3 regions of the Halomonas sp. YLB-10 genome follow, and region 1 is predicted to be linked to each of the others. Evidence: predicted binding sites of a transcription regulator. Region 1 holds the regulator's gene; each other region holds the start of a gene.

The links. Region 1 encodes FNR, which switches genes on or off when oxygen is low (the NO sensors DNR and NnrR bind a similar motif). Its sites were predicted from a motif close to TTGATNTANATCAA; they were not measured.
Region 2: a site for FNR is predicted at 4,823-4,836, ahead of petA (ubiquinol-cytochrome c reductase iron-sulfur subunit). Genes of this name have one in related genera too.
Region 3: a site for FNR is predicted at 4,433-4,446, ahead of pflB (formate C-acetyltransferase). Genes of this name have one in related genera too.

Annotation. Positions count from the first base shown of each region.
Region 1 is NZ_RRCU01000001.1:836,920-847,002, reverse strand. Features, by position in the region: gene EBB56_RS03530 (DUF294 nucleotidyltransferase-like domain-containing protein) at 87-1,910, shown strand; gene EBB56_RS03525 (3'-5' exonuclease) at 1,907-2,599, shown strand; gene EBB56_RS03520 (hypothetical protein) at 2,672-2,911, shown strand; gene ttcA (tRNA 2-thiocytidine(32) synthetase TtcA) at 3,292-4,251, shown strand; gene fnr (fumarate/nitrate reduction transcriptional regulator Fnr) at 4,412-5,152, opposite strand; gene EBB56_RS03505 (sulfite exporter TauE/SafE family protein) at 5,307-5,993, opposite strand; gene ccoS (cbb3-type cytochrome oxidase assembly protein CcoS) at 5,990-6,220, opposite strand; gene EBB56_RS03495 (heavy metal translocating P-type ATPase) at 6,217-8,691, opposite strand; gene EBB56_RS03490 (FixH family protein) at 8,691-9,215, opposite strand; gene ccoG (cytochrome c oxidase accessory protein CcoG) at 9,215-10,083, opposite strand, start outside.
Region 2 is NZ_RRCU01000004.1:161,621-171,703, reverse strand. Features, by position in the region: gene EBB56_RS10730 (BON domain-containing protein) at 1-432, shown strand, start outside; gene EBB56_RS10725 (ClpXP protease specificity-enhancing factor) at 638-1,144, opposite strand; gene sspA (stringent starvation protein SspA) at 1,236-1,862, opposite strand; gene EBB56_RS10715 (cytochrome c1) at 2,040-2,810, opposite strand; gene EBB56_RS10710 (cytochrome bc complex cytochrome b subunit) at 2,810-4,069, opposite strand; gene petA (ubiquinol-cytochrome c reductase iron-sulfur subunit) at 4,069-4,668, opposite strand; gene rpsI (30S ribosomal protein S9) at 5,042-5,431, opposite strand; gene rplM (50S ribosomal protein L13) at 5,445-5,873, opposite strand; gene zapE (cell division protein ZapE) at 6,095-7,267, opposite strand; gene EBB56_RS10685 (YhcB family protein) at 7,483-7,926, shown strand; gene EBB56_RS10680 (Nif3-like dinuclear metal center hexameric protein) at 8,008-8,769, opposite strand; gene EBB56_RS10675 (Do family serine endopeptidase) at 8,892-10,083, shown strand, end outside.
Region 3 is NZ_RRCU01000002.1:27,637-37,719, forward strand. Features, by position in the region: gene sstT (serine/threonine transporter SstT) at 1-986, shown strand, start outside; gene pflA (pyruvate formate lyase 1-activating protein) at 1,113-1,856, opposite strand; gene pflB (formate C-acetyltransferase) at 1,945-4,221, opposite strand; gene EBB56_RS21830 (hypothetical protein) at 4,592-5,092, shown strand; gene EBB56_RS21835 (tetratricopeptide repeat protein) at 5,092-5,997, shown strand; gene htpG (molecular chaperone HtpG) at 6,115-8,019, opposite strand; gene EBB56_RS22105 (PaaI family thioesterase) at 8,262-9,281, opposite strand; gene EBB56_RS04195 (YkvA family protein) at 9,478-9,834, opposite strand.

The sequences.
Region 1 (10,083 bases):
GGGGCGTCGGCCCACCATCCGTCGCCCCCTGCCAGACGACAACACTCCCCGACCCCGGCCTCGCCGGGGTCGGTCATGGAGCAGACATGATCGACATCGACTTCACTCATCCACCGTTTTCATTGCTCGACGAGGCCGAGCGCGAGCGGGTCCTGGGCGGGCTGGATATCGCCTACTACGGGCGGGATGACGTGATCCTCGATGCAGGGCAGTCCGGCGAGTTCGTCTTTGTGATCCACAAGGGCGAAGTCGCCGAACTGGACCCGGCCGAGGGCCCCGCCGGGGGGCGCATCGGCCACTACACCGGGGGCGATCTGTTCGGTGCCATCAGCGTGATCAACGGCCAGAGCCGTTACCGCTTCGTCGCCGAAGAAGAAAGCCTGTGTTATCTGATGCCGCACACCTTGTTTCTGTCGCTGTGCGAGAACAACGCCGCCTTCTCGGACTACTTTCACCAGCGCCTGATCAGCAAGACGCGCTTGCTGGCCGAACGTCGCGCCGAGGGCGGGGTCACCCTGGCCGGATTCATGCTCGCCCGGGTGAACGAGTGCATGCGTGAACCGCTCAAGGTCGGCTCGACGACATGCATTCGCGACGCCGTGCTGACCCTCAAGGACAAGGGCGCCGACAGCCTGCTGGTCGAGACGCCCGATGGTCCTGGCATGCTGACCAAGACCGACCTGCTCGAGGCCCTGGTGCTGGAGGGGTGCGACGGTAATGCCGAGGTCGGTGGCATCGCTCATCTGTCGCTGGTGACGGTGGACGAAAGCCAGTACCTGTTCGAGGCACTGATCGAGATGACCCGCCACAAGGTGGCCAGGGTGGTGGTGCTTCAGGGCCAGCGGCTGATCGGTGTCGTGGAGCTGACCGATGTGCTCAGCTTCTTTTCCAGCCGCAGCTACGTGGTCAGCCTGCAGGTCGAGCAGGCGACGACCCTGGCCTCGCTCAGCGAAGCAAGTCAGCGTGCGCCGGAGCTGGTCGAGGCGCTGATGGCCCAGGGGGTACGCATGCGCTTCGCCATGGGCATGCTGTCGGCGCTCAATGGGCGCATCATCAGCAAGGCCTGGCACTTCTCGATGCCGGCCCCTCAGCGCGAGCGCGCCTGTCTGCTGGTGCTCGGCAGCGAAGGGCGCGGCGAGCAGATCCTGAAGACCGACCAGGACAATGCGCTGATCCTGGCCGATGACCAGCAGTGGGACGAGCTCAGCGCAGATACCGCGCGGTTCACCAGCGTGCTCGACGATCTGGGCTATCCGCGCTGCCCGGGCAACATCATGGTCTCCAACCCCCAGTGGGTCGGCACCCTTGCGCAATGGCGCGCGCGCATCCGTCGCTGGGTCAGCGAACCCGACGGAGAAAGCCTGATGCGTCTGGCGGTGCTTGCCGACGCCTCGGGGGTGGCCGGTGACTTTGCCCTGGTGGACCGACTCCACGACGTGCTGATCGAAGAAACACGGGGCAATGAACTGTTGCTGACCCATCTGGCGAGGGGGGTGTTGCGGTTCTCGACGCCCTTGACCCTGTTTGGAACGCTGAAGAAGCCCGAGCACGGCGTCGACATCAAGAAGGGTGGCATCTTTCCTATCGTCCATGGTGTTCGCACCATGGCACTGGAGTGCGGGCTGCGCGAGACCTCGACCCACGACCGGCTGGCGGCGCTGGCGTCACTCGGGCGCATCGAGCGGGTGGTGGCGGAGGATCTCGGCGAGGCGTTGTCGCTGTTCTGTGAGCTGCGGCTTCGGGCGCAGCTGGCCTACCGGCGCGACGATGCCCGGGCTACGGACGCCCCGGACAGAGTGGTGGTTCAGTCGCTCAATTCGCTGGAGCGGGACCTGCTGCGCGAGGCGCTGCATCTGGTCAAGGAGTTCAAGGCCAGCCTGTCCCACCGCTATCACCTGGAGTATGCATGAGTGTCGAGGCAGCCCCCCAGGGCAAGCTGCCTTGGCGTCAATGGTTTCGCTTGGGAGAGTACCCGATGCTGAGAGCGATCAGGCGTGTGGCCGACAGGCGTCGGCAGGCCGATGGCGATTTCGCCTGGCTGTTCAATCCCTATACCGGCGATGAGCTGGTGTCCCTGGACTGCGAAACCACCGGTCTGGATACCCGTCATGCGGAGCTGGTGTCCATCGCTGCGGTACGCATTCGTGACGATCGCGTCTTGACCAGCGAGTCGCTGGACCTGCGGCTCGCGCCTCCTGCCAGCCTGAGTGGAGACTCCATCTGCATCCATCGCCTGCGAGGGGTCGACCTGGAAGGCGGCCTCGAGGTGCGCGAGGCCTTGACGACGCTGCTGGAATTTATCGGCAATCGCCCATTGGTCGGCTGGTGTATCGACTTCGACCTGGCCATGCTGGATCGCTACCTGAAGGCGGAGTTCGGCTTCTCGCTGCCCAACGCCACCATCGACGTGGCCCAGCAGTACCGCAAGCGGCTGCGCCGAAGTCACCCGGAAATCGAGGTGCAGCCGACCTTTGAACAATTGGCAGAGCGACTGGGAGTCCCGATCATGGGACGCCATACGGCCCTGGGCGACGCCGTCACCACGGCGCTGATGCATCTGCGCCTGGAGAGCGGGGCACTCACGGCGCCATCGCGCTGACCCGTTGCCGCCATCCGCGCTGACCCGGTGCCGCCCGCACCGGCAACCATTCACCTGCAAGGAGATCCTGTCATGAGTCTGCACGCCATGTTGACCCTTCTCGAGCCCACGCTGCTGGCGCTGGGCCTGGTCTCGGTGCTGGTGGCCTACCTCCAGTACTATCGCCGTACCCGGGACCTGTGGGGCATGGTCAAGTTCTGGGAGAAGCGCCTGACCCTGACCGTGCGCGAGTTTGGCTGGCAACGTGCCGGCATCCTGCTGCTGTTGCTGGGCGTGGTGGTGCGCTATCTGCTGGCGCTGAACGTCGTCTAGGGCTTGTCTGAAAAGTGCCTGCGCTCGGTAATACGGCGTTAAAAATCGGATCAAAATGCTCATTTACACCCCGTAAACTGCGCTTTCTCACCGATTTTTGCCTTGTCTAACCTTCGCTCGTCGACTTTTCGGACAGCGCCTAGGGCCTGGCTGACAGGCACTTGCGTTCTTCGACTTGCCAGACCAGACCAGACCAGGCCACGACGCGCAAGGGCGCCACTACGGCGGTGTCGTCCTTGGCGGTTTCCGATGTGCTGCCGACGAAAAGCCTCTCCCGTATTGTCCTCGCCGGGGTAAGCGGTCGCTGACCTCTTCGCCACTAAAGCGTCCGGATGGTAGACTGGCGCCTCTTTCATTTTCAGCCGTGATGTCCCGCTCCCATGTCGCCACAGTCCGCCTCCGCCACCCTGTTCGATCCCCGTACCCCCGAGGATGACCATCTCTCGATCGATGCCGGTGTCAGCCCGGCCGACCCTGCTGCGGATGGCGATCAGACGGAAGCCCAAGTTCAGGCCAAGGCACGGCGTGAGTTCAACAAGCTGCAGAAGCGCCTGCGCCGCCAGGCCGGCAACGCCATCATTGACTACGGCATGATCCAGGAAGGCGACAAGATCATGGTGTGTCTGTCTGGTGGCAAGGACAGCTACACCATGCTCGAGATCCTGCGCAGCCTTCAGCGCAACGCGCCGGTCAACTTCTCGCTGGTGGCGGTGAATCTGGATCAGAAGCAGCCGGGCTTTCCGGAGCATGTGCTGCCGAACTATCTGGACAGTATCGGCGTGGACTACCACATCCTCGAGCGCGACACCTATTCGGTGGTGAAGGAGAAGACGCCGGAGGGCAAGACCACCTGCGCGCTCTGCTCACGCCTGCGGCGCGGCTCTCTCTATGGCTTCGCCGAGGAGATCGGGGCGACCAAGATCGCCCTGGGCCACCACCGCGAGGACATTCTCGAGACGCTGTTTCTGAACATGTTCTTCGGTGGCAGCCTCAAGGCGATGCCGCCCAAGCTGCTCTCCGACGACGGCAAGAACATCGTCATCCGCCCGCTGGCGTACTGCCGCGAGGCCGATATCCAGGCCTACAGCGAGGCGATGGAGTTCCCGATCATCCCGTGCAACCTGTGTGGTTCCCAGCCCAACCTGCAGCGCCAGGTGGTCAAGGAGATGCTGGCCGAGTGGGAGGTCAAGCATCCCGGGCGCCTCGAGAGCATGTTCAAGGCGGTGACCAATGTGGCGCCGTCGCAGCTGGCGGATCGGCAACTGTTCGACTTCGAGGGGCTGGAGGCCGTACAGGCCGAACGCCAGGCCCGGCGCATCGACGTGGTGGATGCCGGCTGATCTCGCCAACAGCGAATGTGCATGACGCCATGACAGCAAAAGAGGCCGCATCTCCGGATGCGGCCTCTTTCTTGTCACACGCCATCTATTACGCTTTGCTTTCCAGATCCTGGGTACCGGGCGCTGCTGGCCAAGCCCGGCACACTGCCGCCAGGCCCGCTCAGGTAACTTCGGTGTCGGCCAGGGTCGACAGCGCGGTCAGGTCGAGGATATTGACCTCACGTCCCGATACCGCCACCAGATCCTGCTGCTGGAAACGCCCGAGGATACGGCTGACCGTTTCCACCGCCAGCCCCAGGTGATTGCCGATGTCGGCGCGGGACATGGACAGGCGGAAGCTGAACGGTGAATAGCCGCGGCGGCGGAAGCGGTCCGACAGGCCGAGGAAGAAGCAGGCCAGGCGCTGATCGGCGGTCTTGCGTGACAGCAGCTGCATCATCCGGCGGTCCTCTCGCAGCTCCTTGCTCAGGGTGCGAAACAGCTGGGCACGCAGCTCCGGTAGGGTCTGGGTCAGCGCATCGAGGCGGTCGAAGGGAATCTCGCACACCGTGGTGGTCTCCAGCGCCACCACGCTGCCGGGATAGCGGCCGTCGTCGATGCCATCCAGGCCAACCAGTTCACTGGGCAGGAAGAAGTTGGTCAACTGAGCTTCGCCGCTGCCTTCGGTGGTGATCTGCTTGAGACTCCCCGATCGGACCGCGAAGACGCTGGTGAAGCGATCTCCCTGCTCGACCAATCGTGTGCCTTTCTTGATCGGCGGGTGACGACGGATGATGGAATCGAAGCGCTCGAGGTCGGCGGTCTCCAGCGACAGCGGAAGGCACAAGGAACTCAGGCTGCAGGACTCACAGCGAGTCTCATGCAGCATGGGACGCCGCCGATCTTGGGCCGTAGGACTCATTCGCAGCTCCTGTGGATCTGGGATCGATATTGACTGGGCCATGGGGAGAACAGACGTCGCCCGTACAGCACGTTGATGGCACTATTCTACACCCTCAGATCAGCTAAAAGTGGCGTCTACCTCTTTAGGATTAATAACTTAGAGGTAGGATGCGTCATTGGTGCAGCCCAGTCCAAAGTTGCCAGACGGCAAAGGCGATGATCATGCCAGCGGCGACAAGGCGTGTTGCCCGATGCGCCAGCAGGGCCTGCATTTGTCTTGCGGCGAGGCCCGTCACCACCAGCGCCGGAAGCGTACCAAGACCGAAGCTCGCCATCAGCAGTGCGCCCTCGAGGGGCTCGGCCCGTGCCAGGCTCCAGGCCAGCATCGAGTACACCAGGCCACAGGGCAGCCAGCCCCAGATGGCGCCCAGCGCCACCGCCTGGGGCAGACGCACCACCGGCAACAGGCGTCTGCCTGCGGGTTCCAGGTACCTCCAGAGGTGACGTCCCAGTGCCTCGACGTGACGCAGGCCTTTCCATAGATCGGCAATGTAAAGCGCCATCAGGATCAACATCAGGCTGGCGACGATCTGCATCAGGCCACGCAGGGTCGGCGAAAGGCCGATCACCGAACCCAGGGCGGCAACCAGAGCGCCCGCCACACAGTAGCTGGTGATACGACCTACATTGTAGCCGAGCACAAGTGTGCTCACCCGCCAAGGTTGACGCATGCTGGGTGGGATGGCAAAGGTCAGGGCGCTCATGATACCGCCGCACATGCCAATACAGTGTGCACCGCCGAGCAGGCCAAACACGAAGGCCGCCATCATGGGAGGCAGCTCGAGGCCGGTAGGATTCACTCAGGCCCTCTGGACGATGGATCACGATCGGATGTCTGCGCAGGCGTTTCGGACGAGGAAGCGCCGTCATCGGCACTGCGAGTGTCGTCCTCATCCTCGAACAGGATGCGATAGGCGGGGCCTTCGAGGTCCTCGAACTGGTCGTTGCGCACCGCCCAGAAGAAGGCCCAGACCGCCAGGCCCAGCAGGATCAACGACAAGGGTATCAACAGGTAAAGGATGCTCATGGGCCGGGGCTTGCGGTGACGGGTGAAGGTGTCGCGGTCGGCCTGGTGCGTCCGCGCCGCAGACGCAGGGCATTGCCGATGACCAGCAACGAGCTGAGTGACATGCCGATGGCGGCAAGCCATGGGGGCACGAAGCCCAGCGCCGCTGCGGGCAGCGCCACGACATTGTAGAGCACCGACCAGGACAGATTCTGGCGAATGATGCGACGGGTCTGGCGGGCCACCTCGATGGCTTCGACGATACCCGTGAGCGGTTCGCCCAGCAATACCAGATCGGCGCGGGTGCGGGTGAGGTCGCTGGCCCCGGCCATGGCGATGGCAAGGTCGGCGCCGGCCAGTACCGGCACGTCATTGATGCCATCACCGACCATGGCCACCTTTTCACCCTGTGCCTGTCGCGCCTTCAAGTGCCCGAGCTTGTCCTCGGGGGTGGCCTCGCCACGCCACTGATCGACGCCCAGCGTGCGGGCCAGCTGGCCGACGTTGACTGCGCGGTCGCCCGACAGGATCTCGATGGCAAGCCCCCGCTGGGCGAGGGCGGCGAGGGTCTCGGCGGCGTCGTCACGGGGCTGATCGTCGAGCTTGAACCAGGCCTGGGGCTTGCCTTCGCAGGCCAGCAGCAGCCAAAGCCCTGCGCCAGGGAGCTCAGTAACGGGTTGGCCCAGGCAGGCAAAACGCGGCTGGCCCAGTCGCCAGCGCCGGCCGTCGATCACGCCTTCCACGCCCTGACCCGGGTGATTGCGCAGTTCGCTGGCCTGGCAGCTGGCGTCGCGCCAGGCAGCGAAGGCACGGGCGATGGGGTGCTCCGAGCCGGTCTCCAGTGCCGCCGCCAGTGCCAGATGCCGGCGCTTGGCGGCAGCGTCCATCTCGCCATTGTTGGCGCTTCCTTCGTCGTCGCTCAGCGGCCGGTGTTCGGCGAGTTGCATACGCCCCCGGGTCAGGGTGCCGGTCTTGTCGAAGACGACGCGATCGAGGCCGGCCAGGGTCTCCAGCGCATCGGCTCGGGTCACCAGTACCCCGGCACGTCTCAGCCGGCCGTGGGCCACGGTCAGGGCGGTGGGGGTCGCCAGCGCCAGGGCGCAGGGGCAGGTCACCACCAGTACCGACAGGGTGATCCACAGGCTGCGGCTAGGGTCGATCAGGCTCCAGACCAGCGCCACCAGGGCGGTGATGACCAGCAGGTTCAACACGAAGCGATGGGCCACCTGCTCGGCCAGGCGGGCGATACGTGGACGATGGGCGAAGGCACGGTCGGTGAGATCGAGAATGCCGGCGGCGCGGGTATCGTCGCCGACGCGGGTGACCATCACTTCGATCGGGCTGTCCATGCACAGGGTACCTGCGTGCACGGTATCTCCCTGGCGACGCAGGCAGGGCAGCGATTCGCCGGTCAGCAGCGACTCGTCGATCTGGGCCAGGCCCGAGGTAAGGGTGCCATCTGCAGGAATCTGGGCGCCGGGGCTGACCCGAACCCGGTCCCCCGGGACCAGCTGACTGGCGGGGATGACGCGTTCATCGCCCTGCTCGTCGAGGCGCACCGCGGCACTCGGCAGCGCGCTGGCCAGGGCATTGCCGCTGCGGCCGTAGTGGGTACGGGCGCGAGACTCCAGGTAGCGTCCGAACAGCAGGAAGAAGGTGAACATGCTGACCGAGTCGAAGTAGCGGTCCCCGGAGTCGCTCACGACCGACCAGGTGCTGGCGACGAAGGCACCACCGATGGCCAGCGCCACCGGCACATCCATGCCCAGCACGCGGGTTCGCAGATTGCGCAGGGCGCCGACGAAGAAGGGTTGGGCCGAGTACAGTACCACCGGAGTGGTCAGCGCCAGCGATAGCCAGGCAAACAGACGCTCGAACTCGGTGCTGAGATCACCGCCGTCGACGTAGTGCGGGATGGAAAACATCAGCACCTGCATCATGCCGACTGCCGCCACGATCAGGCGCCTTATCATCTGGCGCGACTGTTGCTTGAGCCGCTGCTGGGCCTGGTCCGGCTCGTAGGGCTGGGAGGGATAGCCAATGGCGGCCATCTCGGCCAGCAGGCGCGACAGCGACAGGCGTTCGGGATCCCAGCGCACCTGAAGGCGATGCTGGGAAAGATTGACAGCGCAGCTCTCCAGGCCGTCGAGGGCATTCAGGCGGTGTTCGATCAGCCAGGCGCAGGCGGCGCAGGTGATGCCATCCACCGCCAGGGTCGCTACCTTGGTGTCGCCATCCTGACGCACGAAACGATCCTGCAGGCCCGGATCGTCGAATACCTGATAGCGGGCCTCGTCGGCGGGTGTCGGCGATGGGCGCTCCGGCAGGGCGGTGCGAAAGCGATAGTAGCTGTCCAGGCCGCCGCCGACGATGGCCTGGGCCACCGCCTCGCAGCCCGGGCAGCACAGCGGATGGCGCTGGCCATCCAGGGTGATCGACCAGGATGCTGTGGCCTCCACCGGGGCGCCACAGTGGTAGCACGAGGCCGCCATCAGAGTCCCGGTGTCAGGCGCACGGAGGTCTCCCGCGGGAACTCTGCCTCGCCGGTCAGGCGCCATTCAGGCTGCTGTCCCGACGCGCCTTCTGCGTGGGGCTGCAGCTGAAGGTACCAGCGATAGCGCAGATTGCGCTCGAGGGTGCCGACATAGTGGCCTTCACGGGTGTGGGTCAGCACCAGTGCCCGGTCGCGGGCGCCATCGGTGGGGAACTTCAGCGCCAGATCCAGCCGCTCTGGGCGTTCGTCGCCATCGAGTGTTACCACCACGTCGCCGGTGGTGGCGTCGATGCGCAGCTCGGCCGCCAGCCCCAGCGCCTCGGCACGTTGCTGCTTTTCGAGCTGGACGTTGATGGCCAGACCTTCCTTGTAGTAATCGTCCGGCACCGAACCGTCGAAGTAGCGGATCGAGAAGGCCAGGTAGACCATGCTGAAGGTGACCGACGACAGCAGCAGGGCGATCAGGAACCAGGGCCAGAACTGCTTGTACCAGGGCGGCACCTGGGGATCGGACAGGGACATCAGGGGGTAACTCCTATAAATCGGCTTTCACGTTCGATGGCCACGGACGGATCGTCCTCGGCGAGGACGCGAACGCTGATATCGGCACTACGTTGTTCCATCTGATCAGGATTCACGCTCAAGGTCATCACCAGTTGGCGGGACTGGTTGGCGGGAACCTCGATGGCGGTGGTGTCGCTCTCGAGACCCTCGATGCCGGCTACCTCGATCACGTAGCGATGAGGGCGGTTGTCGAGGTTACGCACGGTCATGGCGTAGGAGTTGGCGATGCGTCCATCGGTCAGTGTCTGGTAGAGCCGAGCGCGATCGCGCTCCACATCCACATCCAGCGGTGTGCGGTCGGCGATGGTCCAGACGAACAAGCCGATCATCACCACCAGGGCGACCAGGTAGCCGATCAGTCGAGGCCTCAACAGGTGGGTCTTGTTGCCGTCGAGGGCGTGCTCGGTGGTGTAACGCACCAGGCCACGGGGGTAGCCCATCTTGTCCATTACGCTGTCGCAGGCGTCGATGCAGGCGGCGCAGGTGATGCACTGGTACTGCAGACCGTCGCGGATATCGATGCCGGTCGGGCAGACCTGAACACAGAGGTCGCAGTCGATGCAGTGGCCAAGGCCCTGCTCTGCCGGGTCGGCGTTGCGCTTGCGCGGGCCGCGAGGCTCCCCGCGGTGGTAGTCGTAGGACACGATCAGGGTGTCGCGATCGAACATCACCGACTGGAAGCGGGCGTAGGGGCACATGTACAGGCAGACCTGCTCGCGCAGCCAACCGGCGTTCAGGTAGGTGAAGACGATAAAGAAGCCGACCCAGAAATAGGACCAGCCGCTGGCCGACAGGGTGGCAAGGTCCGTCACCAGGCCACCGATCG
Region 2 (10,083 bases), on a different contig from region 1:
AGCATCGAGACCAAGGCCGCCCACAACCTGGGACGCGTCGATGCACGCCTGAAGGACGCCAGGATCAACGTCGACAGCTACAACGGCGTGGTACTGCTGACCGGCCAGGTCCCCAGCGAAGAGCTCAAGCAGCGCGCCGAAGAGATCGTCAGCCAGGTGCGCAACGTTCGCCGGGTCCACAATGAACTCAGCGTGGCGGCCAACCTGCCCACCAGTCAGCGCCTCAACGACGCCTGGCTGGACACCAAGGCACGTACCGCCCTCGCCACCAGCGATCAGGTCGACTCCGGCCGCATCACCGTGGTCACCGAGAACGCTACCGTCTACCTGATGGGCCTGGTGACCCACGCCGAGGCCGACCGTGCGGTCAATGTGGTATCCAACGCCGGCGGCATGGAGCGTATCGTCAAGGTATTCGACTACATCGACTGATGGCGACAGGCGTGCCCTCGCAAGAAGGCACGCCCCTCAAGCGCAAAAGATGCACAAAAAAGCGGCGAGCCTGAGGGCTCGCCGCTTTTTATGAGATCACGCTTGTGAAGAGGTCCCGCTTGTGAAGAGGTCACGCTTTTCCAGCAGATCAAGCCGACGACAGCTCGCCGCCGACCACCTTTAGAGCGCGATGCGCCCGATGGCCTTACTTGATCACCCTGAGGGATGGACGCCCCTTGCGAGGCGGCTTGGACCTCTCGACACCTTCATCCACGCCATCGCCGCCATCGGACTCACCGCCTGCGTCCTCATCGGAAGCGGCAGGAGACTCCTCCTCTGACGAATCCTTGACGCTCTCCAGGGCCGGCGCATCGACGTCGTTGGCCTCTTCGACGGGAAGCTCAGGCTCGTGACCAAAGACCATGCCGACGCCGTTCTCGCGGGCGTACAGGGCAATCAGTGCAGGCAGCGGTACAAACAGCAACTCCGACTTGCCACTGAAGCGCGCCGAGAAACGAATCACGTCGTTGCCCATGTCCAGATCACGCACGGCGGTAGGGCCAAGGTTCAGCACGATCTGGCCGTTCTGCACGAATTGCCTGGGAACCTCGACGTTCTCGTACTCCGCATCGACGACGATATACGGCGTCAATTCATTATCCAGCAGCCACTCGTACAGCGCCCTGGCCAGGTAGGGACGGCTCGACTTCATGATATGGCCCTCTTGGTTGGCGAATGGGAACTCGGGCGACTCCGGTGGCGACCGGACACACACGGCTCAGGCATTCCGTTCAAGCAAAACATCAGGGACGAATTTCGCGCTCGGCCTCGGACAGCGCAGCACGGAAGCCATCACGGGCGAACACGCGCTCCATGTAGCCCATCAGCGGCCGTACCTGCTTCTCGGGCAGCTCGATATTGAGCGCAGGAAGACGCCACAGGATCGGCGCAAGGCAGCAGTCCACCAGGGTGAACTCCTCGCTCATGAAGAAGGGCATGTCCTCGAAGATCGGCGAGATACCGATCAGGCTTTCACGCAGCTCCTTGCGCGCCTTGTCGGCTTCCTTCTTGCTGCCGGACAGGATGCGATCGACCATCGGGCACCACTCGCGCTCGATACGATGCATCCACAGTCGGCTCTGGGCACGCGCGACAGGATAGACCGGCAGCAACGGCGGGTGCGGGAAACGCTCGTCCAGATACTCCATCATGACCTTGGACTCGTAGAGCACCAGGTCACGATCCAACAGCGTGGGGACGCTGTTGTAAGGGTTCAGGTCCGCCAACTCCTCGGGATGCTTGTCGTCGGTCACCTCGACAATATCCACGGCCACGCCCTTCTCAGCCAGCACGATCCGCACACGATGGCTGAAATGGTCCTCGCCACCGGAGTAGAAGATCATCGACGACCGCTTGGCCACTACACCCATGAAACAATCCTCGCATCAGTTCAAGCCGGGATGATAACACGACAACCCCCTTCTCGGGGGGGCATCAGGGGCACATCTTTGCTCCCGCAGCGGGTCCGCCCGGGCGCAACGATGATACCAGAAAAGGCAACGGGCGCGTGGTCATCGACCCCGCGCCCGCCATGGTGGACCAATCGGTCAGTGAATGTCTCGCCAGTACTCGCGCTTGAGGAAGTAGGCGATGATGCCAAACAGCAGGATGAAGATCAGCACCTTCGGTCCCAGCGCCTGGGCATGCAGCTTGGACGGCTCACCCACGTAGGCCAGGAAGTTGGTCAGATCATACACCGCCTGCTCGAACTCCTTGGGCTCCATGCTGCCCGGCGACGTCACCTGCAGGGTCTCGCAGGACTGGTACTTGCCGGTCAGCGGATCGAGTTCGGCGTCACCGACCGCATGATCGGAGGCTGCACAGACCTTCTCCTGCACCCCCTGCAGCGGCTCGAGCACGTTGGGCATGCCCACCGCCGGGAACACCACATTGTTGACCCCGGTGGCACGCTCGCTGTCACGATAGAAGCTCAGCAGATAGCTGTAGATCCAGTCGGTGCCGCGCAGTCTGGCCTCCAGGGTCAGATCCGGCGGCGCCTTGCCGAACCATACCTCGGCATCCTCGGCACTCATCGCCTTGTGCATCTGGTCGTTGTACCCCAGTTCCGGCGAGAAGATCAGATTGTCCTCGACCAGATCCTGGGGCATCCCCAGATCCTCGGCCGCGCGGGAGAAACGCTGGTACTCCAGGGAATGACAGCCCATGCAGTAGTTGACGTAGAGCTTCATCCCGTTCTGCAGCGAGGCCTGGTTCTCCAGATCCGGCGACATGCTGCGCAGGTGCACCCCCTCGCCGCCCGCGGCGAAGGAGCAAAGCGGGACCAGCGCGAAGAGCAGTGCGAACAGTTGCTTTTTCATTAGCCAGTCACCCTTTCAGGAACGGGTTTGGTCTTCTCCAGCCGCGTATAGATGGGCATCAACACGAAGAAGGCGAAGTAGATCACGGTGCAGATCTGGGCCAGCAGTGTCCTGGCGCCGGTCGGCGGCAGCACCCCGAGCACCCCGAGGATGACAAAGCTGATCGCGAACAGCACCAGCATCACCTTGGAGATCCAGCCCTTGTAGCGCATGGAGCGCACCGGAGAGCGGTCGAGCCAGGGCAGCACGAACAGCACCGCAATGGCCGCCCCCATGAAGATGACCCCGAGGAACTTGGCGTCCAGACCAAACAGCGAGAAGGTGATGGCGCGCAGGATCGCGTAGAAGGGCGTGAAGTACCACACCGGGGCGATATGATCCGGCGTCTTCAGCGGGTTGGCCGGTTCGAAGTTGGGCTTCTCGAGGAAGTAGCCGCCGCCTTCCGGGAAGTAGAAGATCACCGCACAGAACACGAACAGGAACACCGCCACTCCGACGATATCCTTCACCGTGTAGTAGGGATGGAAGGGAATGCCGTCCAGCGGCTTGCCGGTCTCGTCCTTCTTGGCCTTGATATCGATGCCATCGGGATTGTTGGACCCCACCTCGTGCAAGGCAATGATGTGCAACACCACCAGCGCCAGGATCACGATAGGCAGCGCCACCACGTGCAGGGCAAAGAAGCGGTTCAGCGTGATCCCGGAGATCAGATAGTCACCGCGCACCCACTGGGCCAGGTCGGGACCGATACTCGGGATGGCGGAGAACAGCGAGATGATGACCTGGGCACCCCAGTAGGACATCTGTCCCCAGGGCAGCAGATAGCCCATGAAGGCTTCGGCCATCAGCGCCAGGTAGATCGCCATGCCGAAGATCCACACCAGCTCACGCGGCGCCTTGTAGGAGCCATAGAGCAGGCCGCGGAACATGTGCAGGTAGACCACCAGGAAGAACGCCGAGGCGCCGGTGGAGTGCATGTAGCGGATCAGCCAGCCGTACTCGACATCACGCATGATGTACTCGACGGAGGCGAAGGCACCCTCCGCGCTGGGGTTGAAGCTCATGGTCAGCCAGACACCGGTGAGGATCTGATTGACCAGCACCAGCAGCGCCAGGGAGCCGAAGAAGTACCAGAAGTTGAAGTTCTTGGGCGCGTAGTACTCGGACAGATGCTCCTGCCACATCTGGGTGGCGGGGAAGCGATCATCGACCCAGCGCATGAAACCGCGTTCGGCCTTGGCCTTGTTGGGATTCGCCATTATGCGCCCTCCCCGTCTTCGCCGACCACGATGACCGACTCGTTGACAAAGTAGTAGGGTGGAACTTCCAGGTTCACCGGAGCGGGCACATTGCGAAACACCCTGCCCGCCAGGTCGAAGCGCGAACCATGGCACGGGCAGAAGAAGCCACCGGGCCAGTCATCGACACCGACGCCTTCGGCGTTGGGCTCGGGCTTGAACAGCGGTGAACAGCCCAGATGCGTACAGATGCCGACCAGCACACCGATCTCGGGCCGAATGGAGCGCAGCGAACCGCCGGCATAGTCCGGCTGCATCGGCTTGGCGGAATCCGGGTCTGCCAGCACCTCGTCGGTCAACGCCTCGGTACGTTCGATCATCTCCGGCGTGCGATTGATGACCCATACAGGACGGCCCCGCCACTCGACGGTCATTCGCTGCCCGGGTTCGAGCTTCGAAATATCCGCCTGAACGGGCGCACCCGCCGCCCGAGCCCTGGCACTAGGCTGCCAGGAAGCCACAAAGGGTACCGCTACCCCGACGGCGCCGACTGCTCCAACTACGGAGGTCGCCCCTACGAGGAAACGGCGTCGCCCTTTGTTCACGCCGTTGTCTGCCATGATCTGGTTTCTCCCATCAGACTTTATCCGTTGTTGTTTTCACGGCCCCTTGAATGTCCGTGACCACGGATACAAGTGGATTGTATGTTAGGAAATCCCCCCCACCGGCACAAGAAGCCGGCTGACCCAGACCCCCTGCGCAAGCCCCAGACAGTTGACGTGGAACAACTTTATACCACTGTGCCTGTTCGCCTTGAGGGACAGGGCGGCTCAAAAGGCATAGACGATGACAGATTAACGAGGGAAACAAGCGCCGCCAGGCGACCCGATGATCCCCACCATCAGAGCACTACAGCACACAATTTTTCGAACCCCGGACACGACAACGCCCGGGCCAATGGCCCGGGCGTTGTTGATCGGCAAGCGTGGGTGATTAACGCTTGGAGAACTGCGGGCGACGACGCGCCTTGCGCAGACCGACCTTCTTACGCTCGACTTCACGTGCGTCACGAGTGACGTAGCCGGCAGCACGCAGCGGCTGACGGAAGTCCTCGTTGTACTGCATCAGGGCACGGGTGATGCCGTGACGAATGGCGCCGGCCTGGGCGCTGCCGCCGCCACCCTTGACGGTGACATAGACGTCGAACTGGCCGAGGGTCTCGGTCAGTTCCAGCGGCTGGCGAACCACCATGCGGCCAGTCACGCGACCGAAGTATTCGTTCAGGTCACGGCTGTTGACGGTGATCTTGCCGGTGCCCGGCTTGAGGAAGACGCGCGCGGTTGAGGTCTTGCGGCGCCCGGTACCGTAATACTGCTGTGTCATGGCGAAGATCCCCTCAGATGTTCAGTTCTTGCGGCTGCTGGGCAGCGTGCGGATGTTCGGAACCGGCGTAGACCTTGAGCTTGGCGTGCATGGCACGGCCCAGCGGACCCTTCGGCAGCATGCCCTTGACGGCACCTTCGATGACACGCTCGGGAGCGTGGTCGATCAGCTGGCTGAAGGTCATGGAACGCAGGCCACCCGGATAACCGGTGTGACGATGGTACATCTTGTCGCTGGCCTTGTTGCCGGTGACCTTAACCTTCTCGGCATTGATCACGACGATGTAGTCGCCGGTATCAACGTGAGGAGTGTATTCCGGCTTGTGCTTGCCACGCAGGCGGCGAGCAATTTCGGTAGCCAGACGACCGAGCGTCTTGTCCGCGGCATCGACGACATACCAGTCGCGCTGGACGGACTGCGGCTTAGCACTGAACGTCTTCATGGATGAAATCACCAATTCGATGTGTTGGATCCCTTTCGTCGTGTTCTGGACACCCGACAGGTGTTCAGCGAGACCACGCCGCGAAGAGATCATCCCTATTTTTCTTGGTTGCGCGGCACCCGGAAATCCGGACGATGCCGCCACAACGGTCGAGCGAGCGCGCATTCTACATGAGCGAAAGCGTGCCGTCACCCCCTCGGACACACGCAATCACCGTCGGTTCAAGGCTTGTGGGGCAGCGCCAGGTACTCCCGGGACTGCATCTCCTGAAGCCTGGACAGAGTGCGCTCGAACTCGAACTCCAGCTTGCCACCCTGGTACAGCGCCTCTGCCGGCGCTTCGGCGGACATCAACAGCTTGACGCCACGGTCGTAGAACTCGTCGACCATGTTGATGAAGCGCCTGGCCTGATCATCGGTGGCGGCGTCCATGCGCCGCACACAGGACACCAGGACCGTGTGGAACTCGCGAGCCAGCTCGATGTAGTCGTTCTGACTGCGCGGCCCGTCGCACAGCTCGAGAAAGTCGAACCAGACCACGTCCTCGTGCAGTCGACGCGCCTTGAGGATGCGATGGTTGATCTCCACCGGCACCTGCTCTTCCCCCGCCTGACCGGCGATCTCGCGAAAGCTGCGCTCGAGCTCCTGATCCGCCGCCTCGTCCAGCGGCGAATGGAAGATCTCGGCGCGCTCCAGCGCCCGCAGTCGATAGTCGACGCCGGAATCGACGTTGACCACCTCACAGTGGCGCTTGAGCAGATCGATGGCCGGCAGAAAGCGAGAGCGCTGCAGGCCATCCTTGTACAGATCGTCCGGCACGATGTTGGAGGTGGCGACCAGCACCACACCGCGCTCGAACAACGCCTCGAGCAGATTGGCCAGAATCATGGCATCGGTGATGTCCTTGACGAAGAATTCGTCAAAACAGATCACCCTCGCCTCCTCGGCAAACTTGCCGGCGATCAGCCGGAGCGGGTTCTTCTCGCCCTTGCAGTGATCCAGCTCGTTGTGGACACGCTGCATGAAGCGATGGAAATGGGTGCGCATCTTCTGGGGAAACGGCAGCGCTTCGTAGAAGGTGTCGACCAGGTAGGTCTTGCCACGACCGACGCCGCCCCAGAAATAGAGCCCGGAGATGGCTGGCAGCGCCGGCTCCTGCTCTTCCTCCTTGCGCCCGAACAGGCCCTTCACCTTCGACGCCCAGCCGTCACGCGCCGCCGCCGCCGCCGGCGCCTTGGCCCTGGGCGCTGCCACCAGCTCGTCATACAGTCGCTGCAGATGCGCCACGGCATTGGCCTGGGCGGCATCCTCCGTGAAATCATCACGTTGGAGGTCGCGCCGGTAGCGTTCCAGCGGAGTTTCTGGCCGACCACTGCTCGACGGGGAAGAGCTCATGTAGCGTCCTGACTGTCAACAAGTTCGGAGCCGCATTATACGCAGACCACACAGGAATGGCAGGTCCCAGGCCGCGACCGGCAACAGCGCATCACGCCAGCACGACAAGGGAGGCCCCAGGCCATTGACCCTTTATGAGCCAACGCCTCTATAATGGGCCGTCGGCCAGGCCGGCGGCGGCCGCGGGTCGTCCGAAAGAGCTCAGGGAGAACTACGTGGAACCAAGCAACTTCAACATGATCCTGGCGGCGGCTTGCCTGGTGGCCGGAATTGGACTCGGCGCACTGGGCTACCACCTGCTCAACGGCGGCGCACGCAGTGCCCAAAGGCTGCGCCTCAAGCTGACCGAACGGGAACGCCAGCTGACCGAGTGGAAAGACGGTGTCGACGATCACCTGCAACAGATGGACGACCTGGCCCGGCAGGTCTGCGATGACGCCCTCACCCTGCAGCGCCAACTTCACGAGTCGGCGCGCCAGCTTGGCAGCAAGGCCATCGGCGGCGAGGTGACACCGCCCAGCGAACCCGGCGAGACCAGCGATGATATCGCCATTCCGCGGGACTACGCCGACGGCAACCGCGGCACCCTGTCAGAGGACTTCGGTCTGCGCCAGGCCAATGACGACCAGAACGCAGAACCGCGCCCGCCACGTTACTGACCACCCCGCCATGACAGAGCCCGCACACTGGTGCGGGCTCTGGCGTTGGCAGCGACACAAGCGGTCGATGGCGCTTGCCGATCAGGCAGGGTTGTCGATGTCGACGAAGCGATGCTCGACACCAAAGCGCTGCGCCAGCCATTCCCCCAACGCCTGGACGCCGTAGCGCTCGGTGGCGTGATGACCCGCCGCCAGATAGTGGATCCCCATCTCCCGCGCCAGGTGGGTGGTGCGCTCGGATATCTCGCCCGAAACGAACACCTCGGCACCGGCCTCGGCGGCCGGGATGATCATGTCCTGGGCGCCGCCGGCACACCAGGCGATTCGACTCACCGCCTCGGTACCAGGCGCCTCGATCACCAACGGCTCGCGTGCCAGCGACGCTCCTACCTGGGCAGCCAGCTCGGCAACGCCCATTGGCCTTTCCAGCCGACCGTGCCACAGAAGCCCTTCGCCCATGGGCGCATCCAGCGTTCCCTCCACCGTCCACCCCAGGCGCTGCGCCAGGGTCGCATTGTTGCCAAGCTCGGGATGGGCGTCCAATGGCAGGTGGTAGGCCAGCAGGTTGATGTCGTTGGCCAGCAAGGTCGCCAGCCGCCGGCGCTTCATGCCGGTAACCGCCACCGGCTCGTTCTTCCAGAAGTAGCCGTGGTGCACCAGCACCAGATCGGCCTGCCAGCGCACCGCCTCGTCAAGCAGCGCCTGACAGGCGGTGACGCCGGAGAGCACACGGGTGACCGTGCGTGCACCCTCCACCTGCAGCCCGTTCTCGGTGTAGTCCTTGAAGCGCCGGGCCTCCAGCAGCTGCTCGCAGGCCGATACCAGTTCGTCGCGGTCTATCATGAGATCTCCTGAAATAGCTCCAAACAAGCATCAGGTTGGCGATGCTACAATGGCGCACATTGTACGCACCGCCCCGCCGGCCCGCGACCGCCTCACTGCCAAGCGCCAAGGATCATCGCCGCATGCGACGCACCCTCTCGACCTATATCTGGCCGGTCCTCATCGGCATTCTGCTCGCCATCGTGCTGATCAATGCCTTCCCCGAACGGCTCGGCAGACTACCGTCACCGAGCGGTGACAGCCTGACGGTAGTTCCCGCCACGCCACCAGCGACACCCACCGAGCAGCAGGCACCGCAACGGCCTGCCCCTGAGGTCAAGGAAGCTGCGCCGCTGGACCGCCGTGGCGGCCCCGTGAGCTACGCAGAGGCGGTGGAGAAGGCCGCGCCCGCGGTGGTCAACGTCTACTCCTCGCGGGTCGTGGAACGGGAAACCCACCCGCTGATGTCAGACCCCTTCTTCCGCCAGTTCTTCGGCAACAATGACGTGCCGTCGCGCCAACGCATGCTTTCGAGCCTTGGCTCCGGCGTCATCGTCAGCGAGGACGGCTACGTGCTGACCAACCACCACGTCATCAGCGGCGCCGACCAGGTCCAGGTGGCGCTGCGCGACGGCCGCGAGACCCTGGCCCGGGTCATCGGCACCGATCCCGAAAGCGACCTGGCGGTACTCAAGATCGATCTCGGCGACCTGCCGGTGATCGAGCTGACCGACTCGCGCAAGGTCGCGGTGGGCGACGTTTCGCTGGCCATCGGCAACCCCTTCGGGGTCGGCCAGACAGTGACCATGGGCATCATCAGCGCCACCGGTCGCAGCCATCTGGGACTCAACGCCTATGAGGACTTCATCCAGACCGATGCGGCGATCAACCCGGGCAACTCCGGCGGCGCCCTGATCAACCCCGACGGCGCCCTGGTCGGCATCAACACCGCCATCTTCTCCCGCTCGGGGGGCTCCCAGGGTATCGGTTTCGCGATCCCGGCCAACCTGGCCCGCAGCATCCTCGACGAGCTGGTCACCCACGGCCGGGTCATCCGCGGCTGGCTCGGCATCGAGGCCCAGGAGCTGAACCAGGAACTGGCCGCTTCCTTCGGCCTGCAGGCGCCAGCCGGGGTAATCATCGCCGGCGTGGTGTCCCAGGGACCGGCCGACCGGGCGGGACTGAAACCCGGAGACGTACTGCTCGAGGTCGACGGTCGCGCGGTGATCGATCCGCGTCGGACCATGAGCGACATCGCTGCGGTGGCTCCCGGCACCACCCTGACCGTCAGCGTCGCCCGCGACGGCAAGCCGATCGAGGTGGAACTGGAAGTCG
Region 3 (10,083 bases), on a different contig from region 1:
AGATCCACAGCGTACTGGTGCTGTATCTGATCGGCACCCTGGTGGCGGCGCTGGTGGCAGTAGTGGCCAGTTTCGCCCTCCCCACCGAACTGACCCTGAATACCGCTCAGGCCAGCGGCAATCCGCCAGGCGGCGTGGTAGAGATCCTGCGCAACCTGCTATTGAGCGCCGTGGCCAACCCGGTCAGCGCATTGATGAACGCCAACTTCATTGCCATCCTGGTGTGGGCCGTCAGCCTCGGCCTGGTGCTGCGCAGCGCCAGTGCCGCTACCAAGGGCATGATCGAGGACCTGTCCCAGGCGGTATCGACCCTGGTGCGCTGGGTCATTCGTCTGGCACCGCTGGGTATCTTCGGACTGGTCGCCGGCACCCTGGCCGAAGCCGGAATCGGTGCGCTGCTGGAGTACGCCCAACTGCTGTCGGTGATCGTCGGCTGCATGCTGTTCGTCGCCCTGGTGACCAATCCGCTGATCGTCTTCCTGGCCACTCGCCAGAACCCTTATCCGCTGGTCTTCAGCTGTCTACGCGGTAGCGCCATCACCGCCTTCTTCACCCGCTCAAGCGCAGCCAACATCCCGGTCAACCTGGAGCTGTGCAAGCGTCTGAAGCTGGATGAGGACACCTACTCCATCTCGATCCCGCTCGGCGCCACCATCAACATGTCCGGTGCCGCCATCACCATCAGCGTCATGACGCTTGCCACCGCCCATACCCTGGGCATCAGCGTGGACTTCGTCACCGCCCTGCTGCTGTGCGTGGTCTCCGCCCTGGCCGCCTGCGGCGTCTCCGGCGTGGCCGGTGGCTCGCTGCTGCTGATTCCCATGGCCGCCAGCCTGTTCGGCATTTCCGCCGACGTGGCGATGCAGGTGGTCGCCATCGGCTTCGTCATCAGCGTGGTCCAGGACTCCACCGAGACCGCCCTCAACTCTTCCACCGATGTGCTGTTCACCGCCGCCGCCAGCCGCAGGGGCGAACTGAGCGACTGACGCCCAGAGGCGCTGCCGCGCTTGCTCATCTCCTGAAACAACAGCTCTCCTGAAACAACAGCGAGCCCCTCTCACCAAAGGGTGAAAGGGGCTCGCTGTGTTGTTCGAGCGGGCGACATCGCCACGTCAGCCAGCGATGACCTCCGGATGATACCGCGAGGCGATCGTCACCAGGCGCTGCATGGTCTCGCCACTCGGTGGCGCCACTCCTGCCAGCGGATAGTGCTCTCCCAGCTCCTGCCACTTGTACTCGCCAAGTGCGTGATAGGGCAGCAGCTCGATACGCTCGACGTTGTCCATGGTCTCGACGAACTCCCCCAGCAGGTGCATGGATGCCTCGCTGTCGGTAAAGCCAGGCACGATCACCTGACGAATCCAGGTGGGCTTGCCGATCGCCGCCAGATGACGGGCAAAGGCCAGGGGACGGCGTCGGGGGATACCGGTGAGCTCGCGGTGCACGCCCTCGTCGAGATGCTTGAGATCCAGCAGCACCAGGTCGGTGGCGGCAAGCAACTCGTCGAGGACCTCATCGTAGTGGCAGACGTAGCCATTGGTGTCGAGGCAGGTGTGCATGCCCTCGGCCTTGGCCGCCTGAAACAGGTCGCGCACAAACGCCGGTTGCAGCAGCGCCTCGCCGCCGGTGCAGGTGATGCCGCCCCCCGACGCCCGCATGAACGGCAGATAGCTCCTGGCTTCGGTGAGTATCTCGTCCACCGTCACCTCACGTCCGCCCTGGCGATCCCAGCTGTCGCGGTTGTGGCAGTACTGACAGCGCATCACGCAGCCCTGTAGAAACACCAGAAAGCGAATGCCTGGGCCATCCACGGCACCACAGCTCTCCAGGTGATGGAGACGGCCAGTGATCATCATCGGGACTCCTCACGAAAAGGGGCTCCGGGAGAGACCCGGAGCCCGGAAAGGGACCGCTGTCGCGGCCCCGGGCGAGACGACTATCGACTCAGAGCGTTTCGGTGAAGGTCCGGGAGATCACGTCGCGCTGCTGTTCCGCGGTCAAGGAGTTGAAGCGCACCGCGTAGCCGGACACGCGAATGGTCAGCTGAGGATACTTGTCCGGATTGACCACGGCGTCCTCGAGCATCTCGCGGTTGAGCACGTTGACGTTCAAGTGCTGTCCGCCTTCCTGACGCTCGCTGTGGTGGAAGTAACCGTCGAGCAGGCCTGACAGGTTGCTGCGCTGGGCGCCCTCGTCCTTGCCCAGCGCCCTCGGCACGATGGAGAAGGTATACGAGATCCCGTCCTTGGCGTGGGCGTAGGGCAGCTTGCCCACCGACGTCAACGAGGCCACCGCACCCTTGGTGTCACGCCCGTGCATGGGGTTGGCACCCGGGGCGAAGGGCTCGCCGGCGCGACGACCGTCCGGCGTGGTGCCGGTCTTCTTGCCGTAGACCACGTTGGAGGTGATGGTCAGCACCGACTGGGTCGGCTCGGCGCCACGGTAGGTATTGAGCTTGCGGATCTTGTTCATGAATGTCTCGACCAGCTCGCAGGCGATATCGTCGACGCGCGGATCGTTGTTACCGAAGCAGGGGTAGTCACCCTCGATCTCGAAGTCCACCGCCACGCCGTCAGGATCACGCACCGGGCGCACCTTGGCGTACTTGATCGCCGACAGCGAGTCCGCCGCCACCGACAGCCCGGCGATGCCGCAGGCCATGGTGCGCTTGACGTCGAGGTCGTGCAGCGCCATCAGCGCCGCCTCGTAGCTGTACTTGTCGTGCATGTAGTGGATGGCATTGAGAGCGGTCACGTACTGGCGGGCCAGCCAGTCCATCAGGCCATCCATGCGTGCCCACACCTCGTCGAAGTCGAGCACCTCGGAGGCGATCGGCTCACTCCTGGGGCCGACCTGGATCTTCAGCTTCTCGTCGACGCCGCCGTTGATCGTGTAAAGCAGCGTCTTGGCCAGGTTGGCTCGGGCACCGAAGAACTGCATCTGCTTGCCGATCACCATGGGAGACACGCAGCAGGCGATGGCGTAGTCGTCGGAGGCGAAGTCCACGCGCATCAGGTCATCGTTCTCGTACTGGATCGACGAGGTATCGATGGACACCTTGGCGCAGTAGCGCTTGAAGCCGTCGGGCAACTGTTCGGACCACAGCACCGTGAGGTTGGGCTCCGGGCTCGGGCCCATGGTGTAGAGGCTGTTGAGGAAACGGAAGCTGGTACGGGTGACCAGGGTGCGTCCGTCCAGTGCCATCCCGCCCAGGCATTCGGTGGCCCAGATCGGGTCGCCGGAGAACAGCTCGTCATACTCAGGGGTGCGCAGGAAGCGCACCATGCGAAGCTTCATGATGAAGTGATCGACCAGCTCCTGGGCGCGGGCTTCGTCGATCACGCCTTGGCGCAGGTCACGCTCCAGGTAGATATCGAGGAAGCTGGAAGTACGTCCCAGTGACATGGCGGCGCCGTTTTGCGACTTCACTGCCGCCAGGTAGCCAAAGTAGGTCCACTGGATGGCCTCCTGGGCGGTGGCAGCCGGGACCGAGACGTCGAAGCCGTACTTGGCGGCCATTTCCTTGAGCTGGCCGAGTGCACGATGCTGCTCGGCGACTTCCTCGCGCAGCTGGATCACCGCCTCCAGGTCCTCGCCCTGTTCGAAGCGCTGCTGCAGCGAGGCAAACTGCGCCTGCTTGTCACGCATCAGGAAGTCGACGCCGTAAAGGGCGACCCGGCGGTAGTCACCGATGATGCGTCCACGACCGTAGGCGTCCGGCAGTCCGGTCAGCACCCCTGACTTGCGACACTTGAGGATGTCCGGGGTGTAGACATCGAACACCCCCTGATTGTGGGTCTTGCGAAATTCGGTGAAGACCTTCTTGACCTGAGGATCGAGTTCACGACCGTAGGCCTGGCATGAGCCCTCCACCATCTTGATGCCGCCGTTGGGCATGATCGCCCGCTTCAGCGGCGCGTCGGTCTGCAGTCCAACGATGGTCTCGAGACGCTGATCGATATAGCCGGCGTCATGAGCGGTGATGGTCGAGACCAGCGAGGTGTCGAAGTCCAGCGGTGCATGGGTGGCGTTTTCCTGCTTGACGCCTTCCATCACAGTGTCCCACAGCTCGCGAGTGCTGGCCGCCGGCTCGCTGACCAGGAAACGCTCGTCACCCTCGTAGGGGGTCACGTTGGCCAGCAAGAAGTCTCGTACGTCGACGCCCTTCTTCCACTCGCCCCCGGCAAACCCTTCCCACGCTCGCGCGAATTGCTCTTTCATCGACTTGCACCTCAACAGAGTAAATGACAACGCTAGTCCTGCATGCTGAGCGACGGCCATCCCTCGGAGATGGCAGCCGACCCGCCTGTTCGGTGGCAGCAGCGGTCGCCGCATCGGAGGCGGCGGGTGTGCTGCACGCTTCTCGATCGGCGAAAAAACACCTGCCCTCGAGAGCACAATTCGACCTTAGCAGTAGTCCCGTCGCCCCTACTTGACCCGCATCATGGCGCCACGGGACGGCGATACAGCGCGAGCGAAGCGGCCAAGAAACCTGTACCAGGCCAATTTCGCGCGGCGAGGACGGCCGCCTGCGCTATGCTGACAAGGGCATACGTAGGCCTGAGCCCTGTCCCACCGCCGGGTGCCCGTGATGAACAGCTTTCCCACGCTTCTGGAGTACGGTCTGCCAGGCTTCGCCGTGGTGCTGCTGATCCTCGGCTACCACCTGCTCAACAAGACCCACACCCTGTTGCTAAACGAGCGCTCTGGCGAGACCCGAGAGGGCACCGAGTTGCGCATTCGCTATCTGCAGGAGATCTCCAAGAACGCCAGGCTGTTCATGGCGCTGAGTATGCTGTTCTTCGTCGGTGGGCTGGCCATGGCAATGATGAAACCCTCGAGCCAGGTCAATCTTTCCATCGCCCCGCCGGAAGGCGTGCTGCCGGTCATCCGCCTGCAGGAGCGGGACATGCCGCTGGATGGCCGGGGCACGGTCGTGCTGAAGGTCCAGGACGACAATGTGCTGCGCATCTTGAACAACGATCTGCACGGCCGGCTGATCGCCATCGAGCAGGAGCGCGACGCCTTGAAGAGCCAACTGGCCGACGTCATCGCTGCAGCGGAGCGAGATTCTCCGCAGGTAGGCTTCTAATGAAGAACAGGCAGGGCGCCTTGGCGTCGCGCGCGATGGCGACAGACCTGGCCGGGCCAGCGAAGGGAAAACGACGGCGCCACCCCACGTCTACGATAAACGCCCTGCTGATCGTGCTGCTGAGCGTCGGGGTGGCGTGGCCGGTGGCTGCCCAGCAGGCCCCGCTGTCCAGGGCCAAGGCGCTGTTGCAGCAGGGTGACAACCAGGCCGCCCTGCGCGAACTACGTCCTCTGCTCGAAAGTCCTGATCCGCTGGCCCGGATGGAAGGCTTGAACGCCCAGGGCTGGATTCTCTATCGGGAAGGCCGCCACGCTGACGCCTCAGCGCTGTTTGAGCAGGCGCTCAGGGCGAGTCAAGGTCATGACGGCTTGCGTGAGGTGCGCCTGAAGACCCTCAACAACGCTGGCATCAACGCCTTTTCCGCCGGTGAGCTCGACAAGGCTCGAAGCTACTTCGAGGCCGCACTGGCCCTCGGCAGCGATGTGGCGCCGCGTTACCTGACCATCATCACCCGCCAGGCCCCCATGCAGTCGGCCCAGCAGCAGGTCAGCGCGGGACGTGGAAAGCGCATCGAGCGCGACTTCGAGGGGGCGGTGGCCGACTACACCCGGGCGCTTGCGATCGACCCGAACAACAACGACGCGCTCTCCTACCGCGGCTACGCCTACTACCGCCTGGGCCAATACGACAGGGCCCGGGCGGATATCGAGGCGGCCCTGGCGAGTTCTCCCCAGCGGCTGGACGCACTGATCAACCTGCTCAAGGTGAGCTGCGCCAGCGGCGATGACATCGATGCGGTGCTCAAGCGCCGAGGTCACGCCATCCAGCGTCAGCGTGAGGCCATGCTCGACGACAGGGAGCTGCAGCGCCAGTGCCCCGAGCTCTTCGCCAGCCTGAAACGCTGAACAACCGCCATCGGCGCGGCAAGGACGTCGCCTTGCAGTTGCCTGAACGCAACGACGCCACCCGAAGGTGGCGTCGTGGTTGGGGCGCTTGAGCTCTTGAGTTAGGCAGCCAGCTTGTCAGGCACTCAACAGGGCGTTAAGACGCTTGACGTAGGCGGCCGGATCGTCGAGATGGCCGCCCTCGGCGATGATCGCCTGATCAAGCAGGATCCGCGCCAGATCACCAAAGCCGTCACCGTCGGCCCCTTCCAGGCGAGCGACCAGAGCGTGGTCCGGATTGAGCTCGAGGATCGGCTTGACCTCGGGCAGGCTCTGGCCCGCAGCCTCCATGATACGGCGCATCTGGAAGCCCATCTCGTGCTCGGGCAGCACCACACAGGCCGGTGAATCGGTCAGGCGGTGGGTGATCTTGACCTCCTGAACCTCCTCGCCGAGCGCTTCCTTGACCCGCTTGACCAGATCCTCCTTGGACTTGGCGGTCTCCTCCTGCGCCTTCTTCTCGTCCTCGTCCTCGACGTCCCCCAGGTCCAGATCGCCCTTGGCAACATCGGCAAACTTCTTGCCATCGAACTCGGTGAGATGGCTCATCAGCCACTCATCGATGCGATCGTGGAGCAGCAGCACCTCGATGCCCTTCTTGCGGAAGATTTCCAGGTGGGGGCTGTTCTTGGTGGCGTTGAAGCCATCGGCGACGATGTAGTAGATCTTGTCCTGACCTTCCTTCATCCGCTCCACGTAGTCGGCCAGGGACTGATCCTGGGTGGCGCTGTCGGTGTGGGTGGAAGAGAAACGCAGCAGGCCGCTGATCTTGTCGCGGTTGGCGTAGTCCTCCGCCGGGCCTTCCTTCAGCACCGAACCGAAGGTGTTCCAGAACGTCTGGTAGGCTTCCTTGTCCTTGGCCAGCTTCTTGAGCATGTCCAGGGCACGCTTGGTCAGCGCGGACTTGATCTTCTCTACCTTCGGGTCCTGTTGCAGCAGCTCACGGGACACGTTCAGCGACAGATCGCGGGTGTCCAGCACCCCCTTGATGAAGCGCAGGTACAGCGGCAGGAACTGCTCGGCATCGTCCATGATGAACACGCGCTGGACGTACAGCTTGACCCCACGGGCGCCGTCACGCTCGTACAGGTCGAAGGGTGCGCGGCCCGGCACGTACAGCAGGCTGGTGTACTCCAGGTTGCCCTCGACCTTGTTGTGGCTCCAGGTCAGAGGGTCGGAGAAGTCGTGGGCCACGTGCTTGTAGAAGGCCTTGTACTCGTCCTCGGAGACCTCGCTCTTGGGCCGCACCCACAGCGCGGTCGCCTCGTTGACGGTCTCCCAGGTGGTGACCTCGCTACCGTCGACCTCGTTGCCATCGTCGTCGGTGGCCTTTTCGGTACGCGGCATCTTCACCGGTACTTCGATATGGTCGGAGTACTTGCGCACCAGACTCTGTAGGCGATAGTCGTCGGCGAACTCCCTGGCGTCCTCCTTGAGGTGGAGGATGATCTCGGTGCCGTGCTTCTCGCGCTCGATCTCGGCGACCACGAACTCGCCCTCGCCTTTCGAGCGCCACTCGACGCCGGCATCGGCGGCGTCACCGGCCTTGCGGGTACGCACGGTAATCTCGTCGGCGACAATAAAACCAGAATAGAAGCCGACCCCGAACTGGCCGATCAGCCGGGCGTCCTTCTGCTGTTCGCCGGAAAGCTGCTTGAGAAACTCGGCGGTGCCACTCTTGGCGATGGTGCCCAGGTTGGCGATCACGTCCTCGCGGTTCATGCCGATACCGTTGTCACGAAGGGTGACGGTGCCGGCCTCGCTGTCGTGCTCGATCTCGACGCGCAGCTCGCTGTCGCCCTCGTAGAGCGCATCATTGTCCAGCGCCTGATAACGCAGCTTGTCGCAGGCGTCGGCGGCGTTGGAGATCAGCTCCCGAAGAAAGATCTCGCGGTTGGAGTACAGCGAGTGGATCATCAGGTTGAGAAGCTGCTTAACCTCGGTCTGAAAGCCCAGGGTTTCTTCGTGGGTAGCGGTGGTCATGGTAGATCGAACCCCTTTCGACATGGCGATTTCCGGGCCAGCGATGGCTCGCTGGCGGTCCAGAGTGCACGGCTCGCGCCGCACGTCATTCAAGATGACAATCGATATGGGGTCCGTGCTGCGCTTTTCAAGGCTGGCGCCACCAAGTCAAGGCTGGCACCTTCACATCAAGGCTGGCCAGACCTGGGCCGACGTCCCTGGCCGTGGTCACCCGGCTAACGGCTGCCCAGGCCGGCTCTCACCTACGCCGGCGCCCCCAGCACGTAGGTCAAGCGAGCCCGGGCAACCGGCGCGTCTTCGTCGTCCTGCCACGCCCATGCCTCGACATTGGCCATGCGCCGCCCTTCGCGCACCAGACGACAACGCGCGAAGGTTGGCTTCACCCCGGCCGAACTGAGGTAGTCCACGGTGACGTTGACCAGCCTCGGCAGGCGCGGCTCACGGGTCTGCGCCAGGGTATCCAGCGCTGCAGCAGTCTCCAGAAAGGCCGACACCACACCACCGTGCAGCGCCGGCAGCATCGGATTGCCAACGTTGTGGGGACGCGTCTCCAGTACAAAGCGCCTGCCGTGCTCATCGCGGTCCTCCCTCACCCCGATGAAGTCGGCGTAGGGCACCTCGCCAAGCCAGGCGTTGATCTCACCGCTGGCACGCCCACGTTCCAGCAAGCCGCTGACACTCTCGTGTGGAGCCGCCGCTATCGCACCACTGTCGGCATCGCCAACTGGGGCCTTCTCTTCGATAAGGGGATCGCCCTCGTCTTCCACAAGACCGGCGAACATGGCCTCGGCAAAACCTGCTGGCGTGTTGCGCGGCCCCAGCCGGGCAAAGTGCCCGCGGGCGCAGGCCACCACCTGTCCTTCGTGCTGCCAGGCCCGGGCCTCGGTGAACACCACCGAGTCGGTGATGGCCTCCACTTCGGCACGTACCCACAATGACGCCCCCTGACAGGCAGGGCGACGATGACTGATATGCAGATCCAGGGTGGGACAGACCTCAGGACTTGGCAGTGCCGGCAGGACCGAGGCACCGCAGGCGGTGTCCAGCAGTACGCTGAGCACCCCGCTGTGCACCAGGCTTCTCGAGCGATCACCGCATAACTCGGCGCCCCCGGGCAGATATAGGGTGACGCCGCTGGCATCCACCGCAACGACGCGCATGCCGAGCGCCTGGGTATGTGGAATGACATCGACAAAGCGCTGAAGCGCCTGCCGCCAGAGCGACACGGAGGGTGGCTGCAGGGTGCGGTGCGAGGAGGACATGAGCGGGCTCGAATTCAAACGTTTGACTGACAATCTAGACCCAGCCCGCCGACGCCACAATAGGTCCTTGGTCCGCATTTTTACCTTTTACCCGCCAAATGCTCGCCAAGCGTCAGAAACAGACGACGTACCCTGAAGCAAACGCAAAAAGCTCGAATCCGCACACTTCGAGCCAGAAAATCAAGAACAAGGCACCTTAGATGTCGTGGATATCCCGCTCCTCCCGCGGAGCATCGTCCTCGCCAATACCACGCCAGGCGCGATAGTCGGCCAGACTATTGTCCACCTTGGTCAGCAACCAGCCGACGATGACCACATCATCGAGAAGACCGAACAGCAGCAGCACATCGGGAATCAGATCCAGCGGTGACACCAGATAGGCAAAGGCCACCGCCATCCAGCCGAAAGCCGCCCAGGGCACCGGGCGGTAGCGACCGCTGAGCACGTCCTGCAGCATCGGGATAAACAGCTTGAGCGCCCGCATTATATGCTTGAACGCTCGGGTGCGTTGGGTAAAGCGACCAATAACGGGGATTCGATCAAACAGGGCCATGGATAGTCTCCTCGACTCAATTCAGCACCAACGATTGCCGATGGTATTTATCGGGTGTCAACGGCTATCTTCATGGCGTCGACGTCGTCTTATCGCAACATGGGGGCGAAGCTGACCGGGGTCAAGTCTCGTAACCTGGCCGGGCAACTGTTCAAGGCCCGCCGGTTCGGTCACCATGTGGCTTCGATCCGACATCGATTCGCCGTCTACGGCACAAAAAGGCAGCAATGTCTTCTTCTTCACAGACCA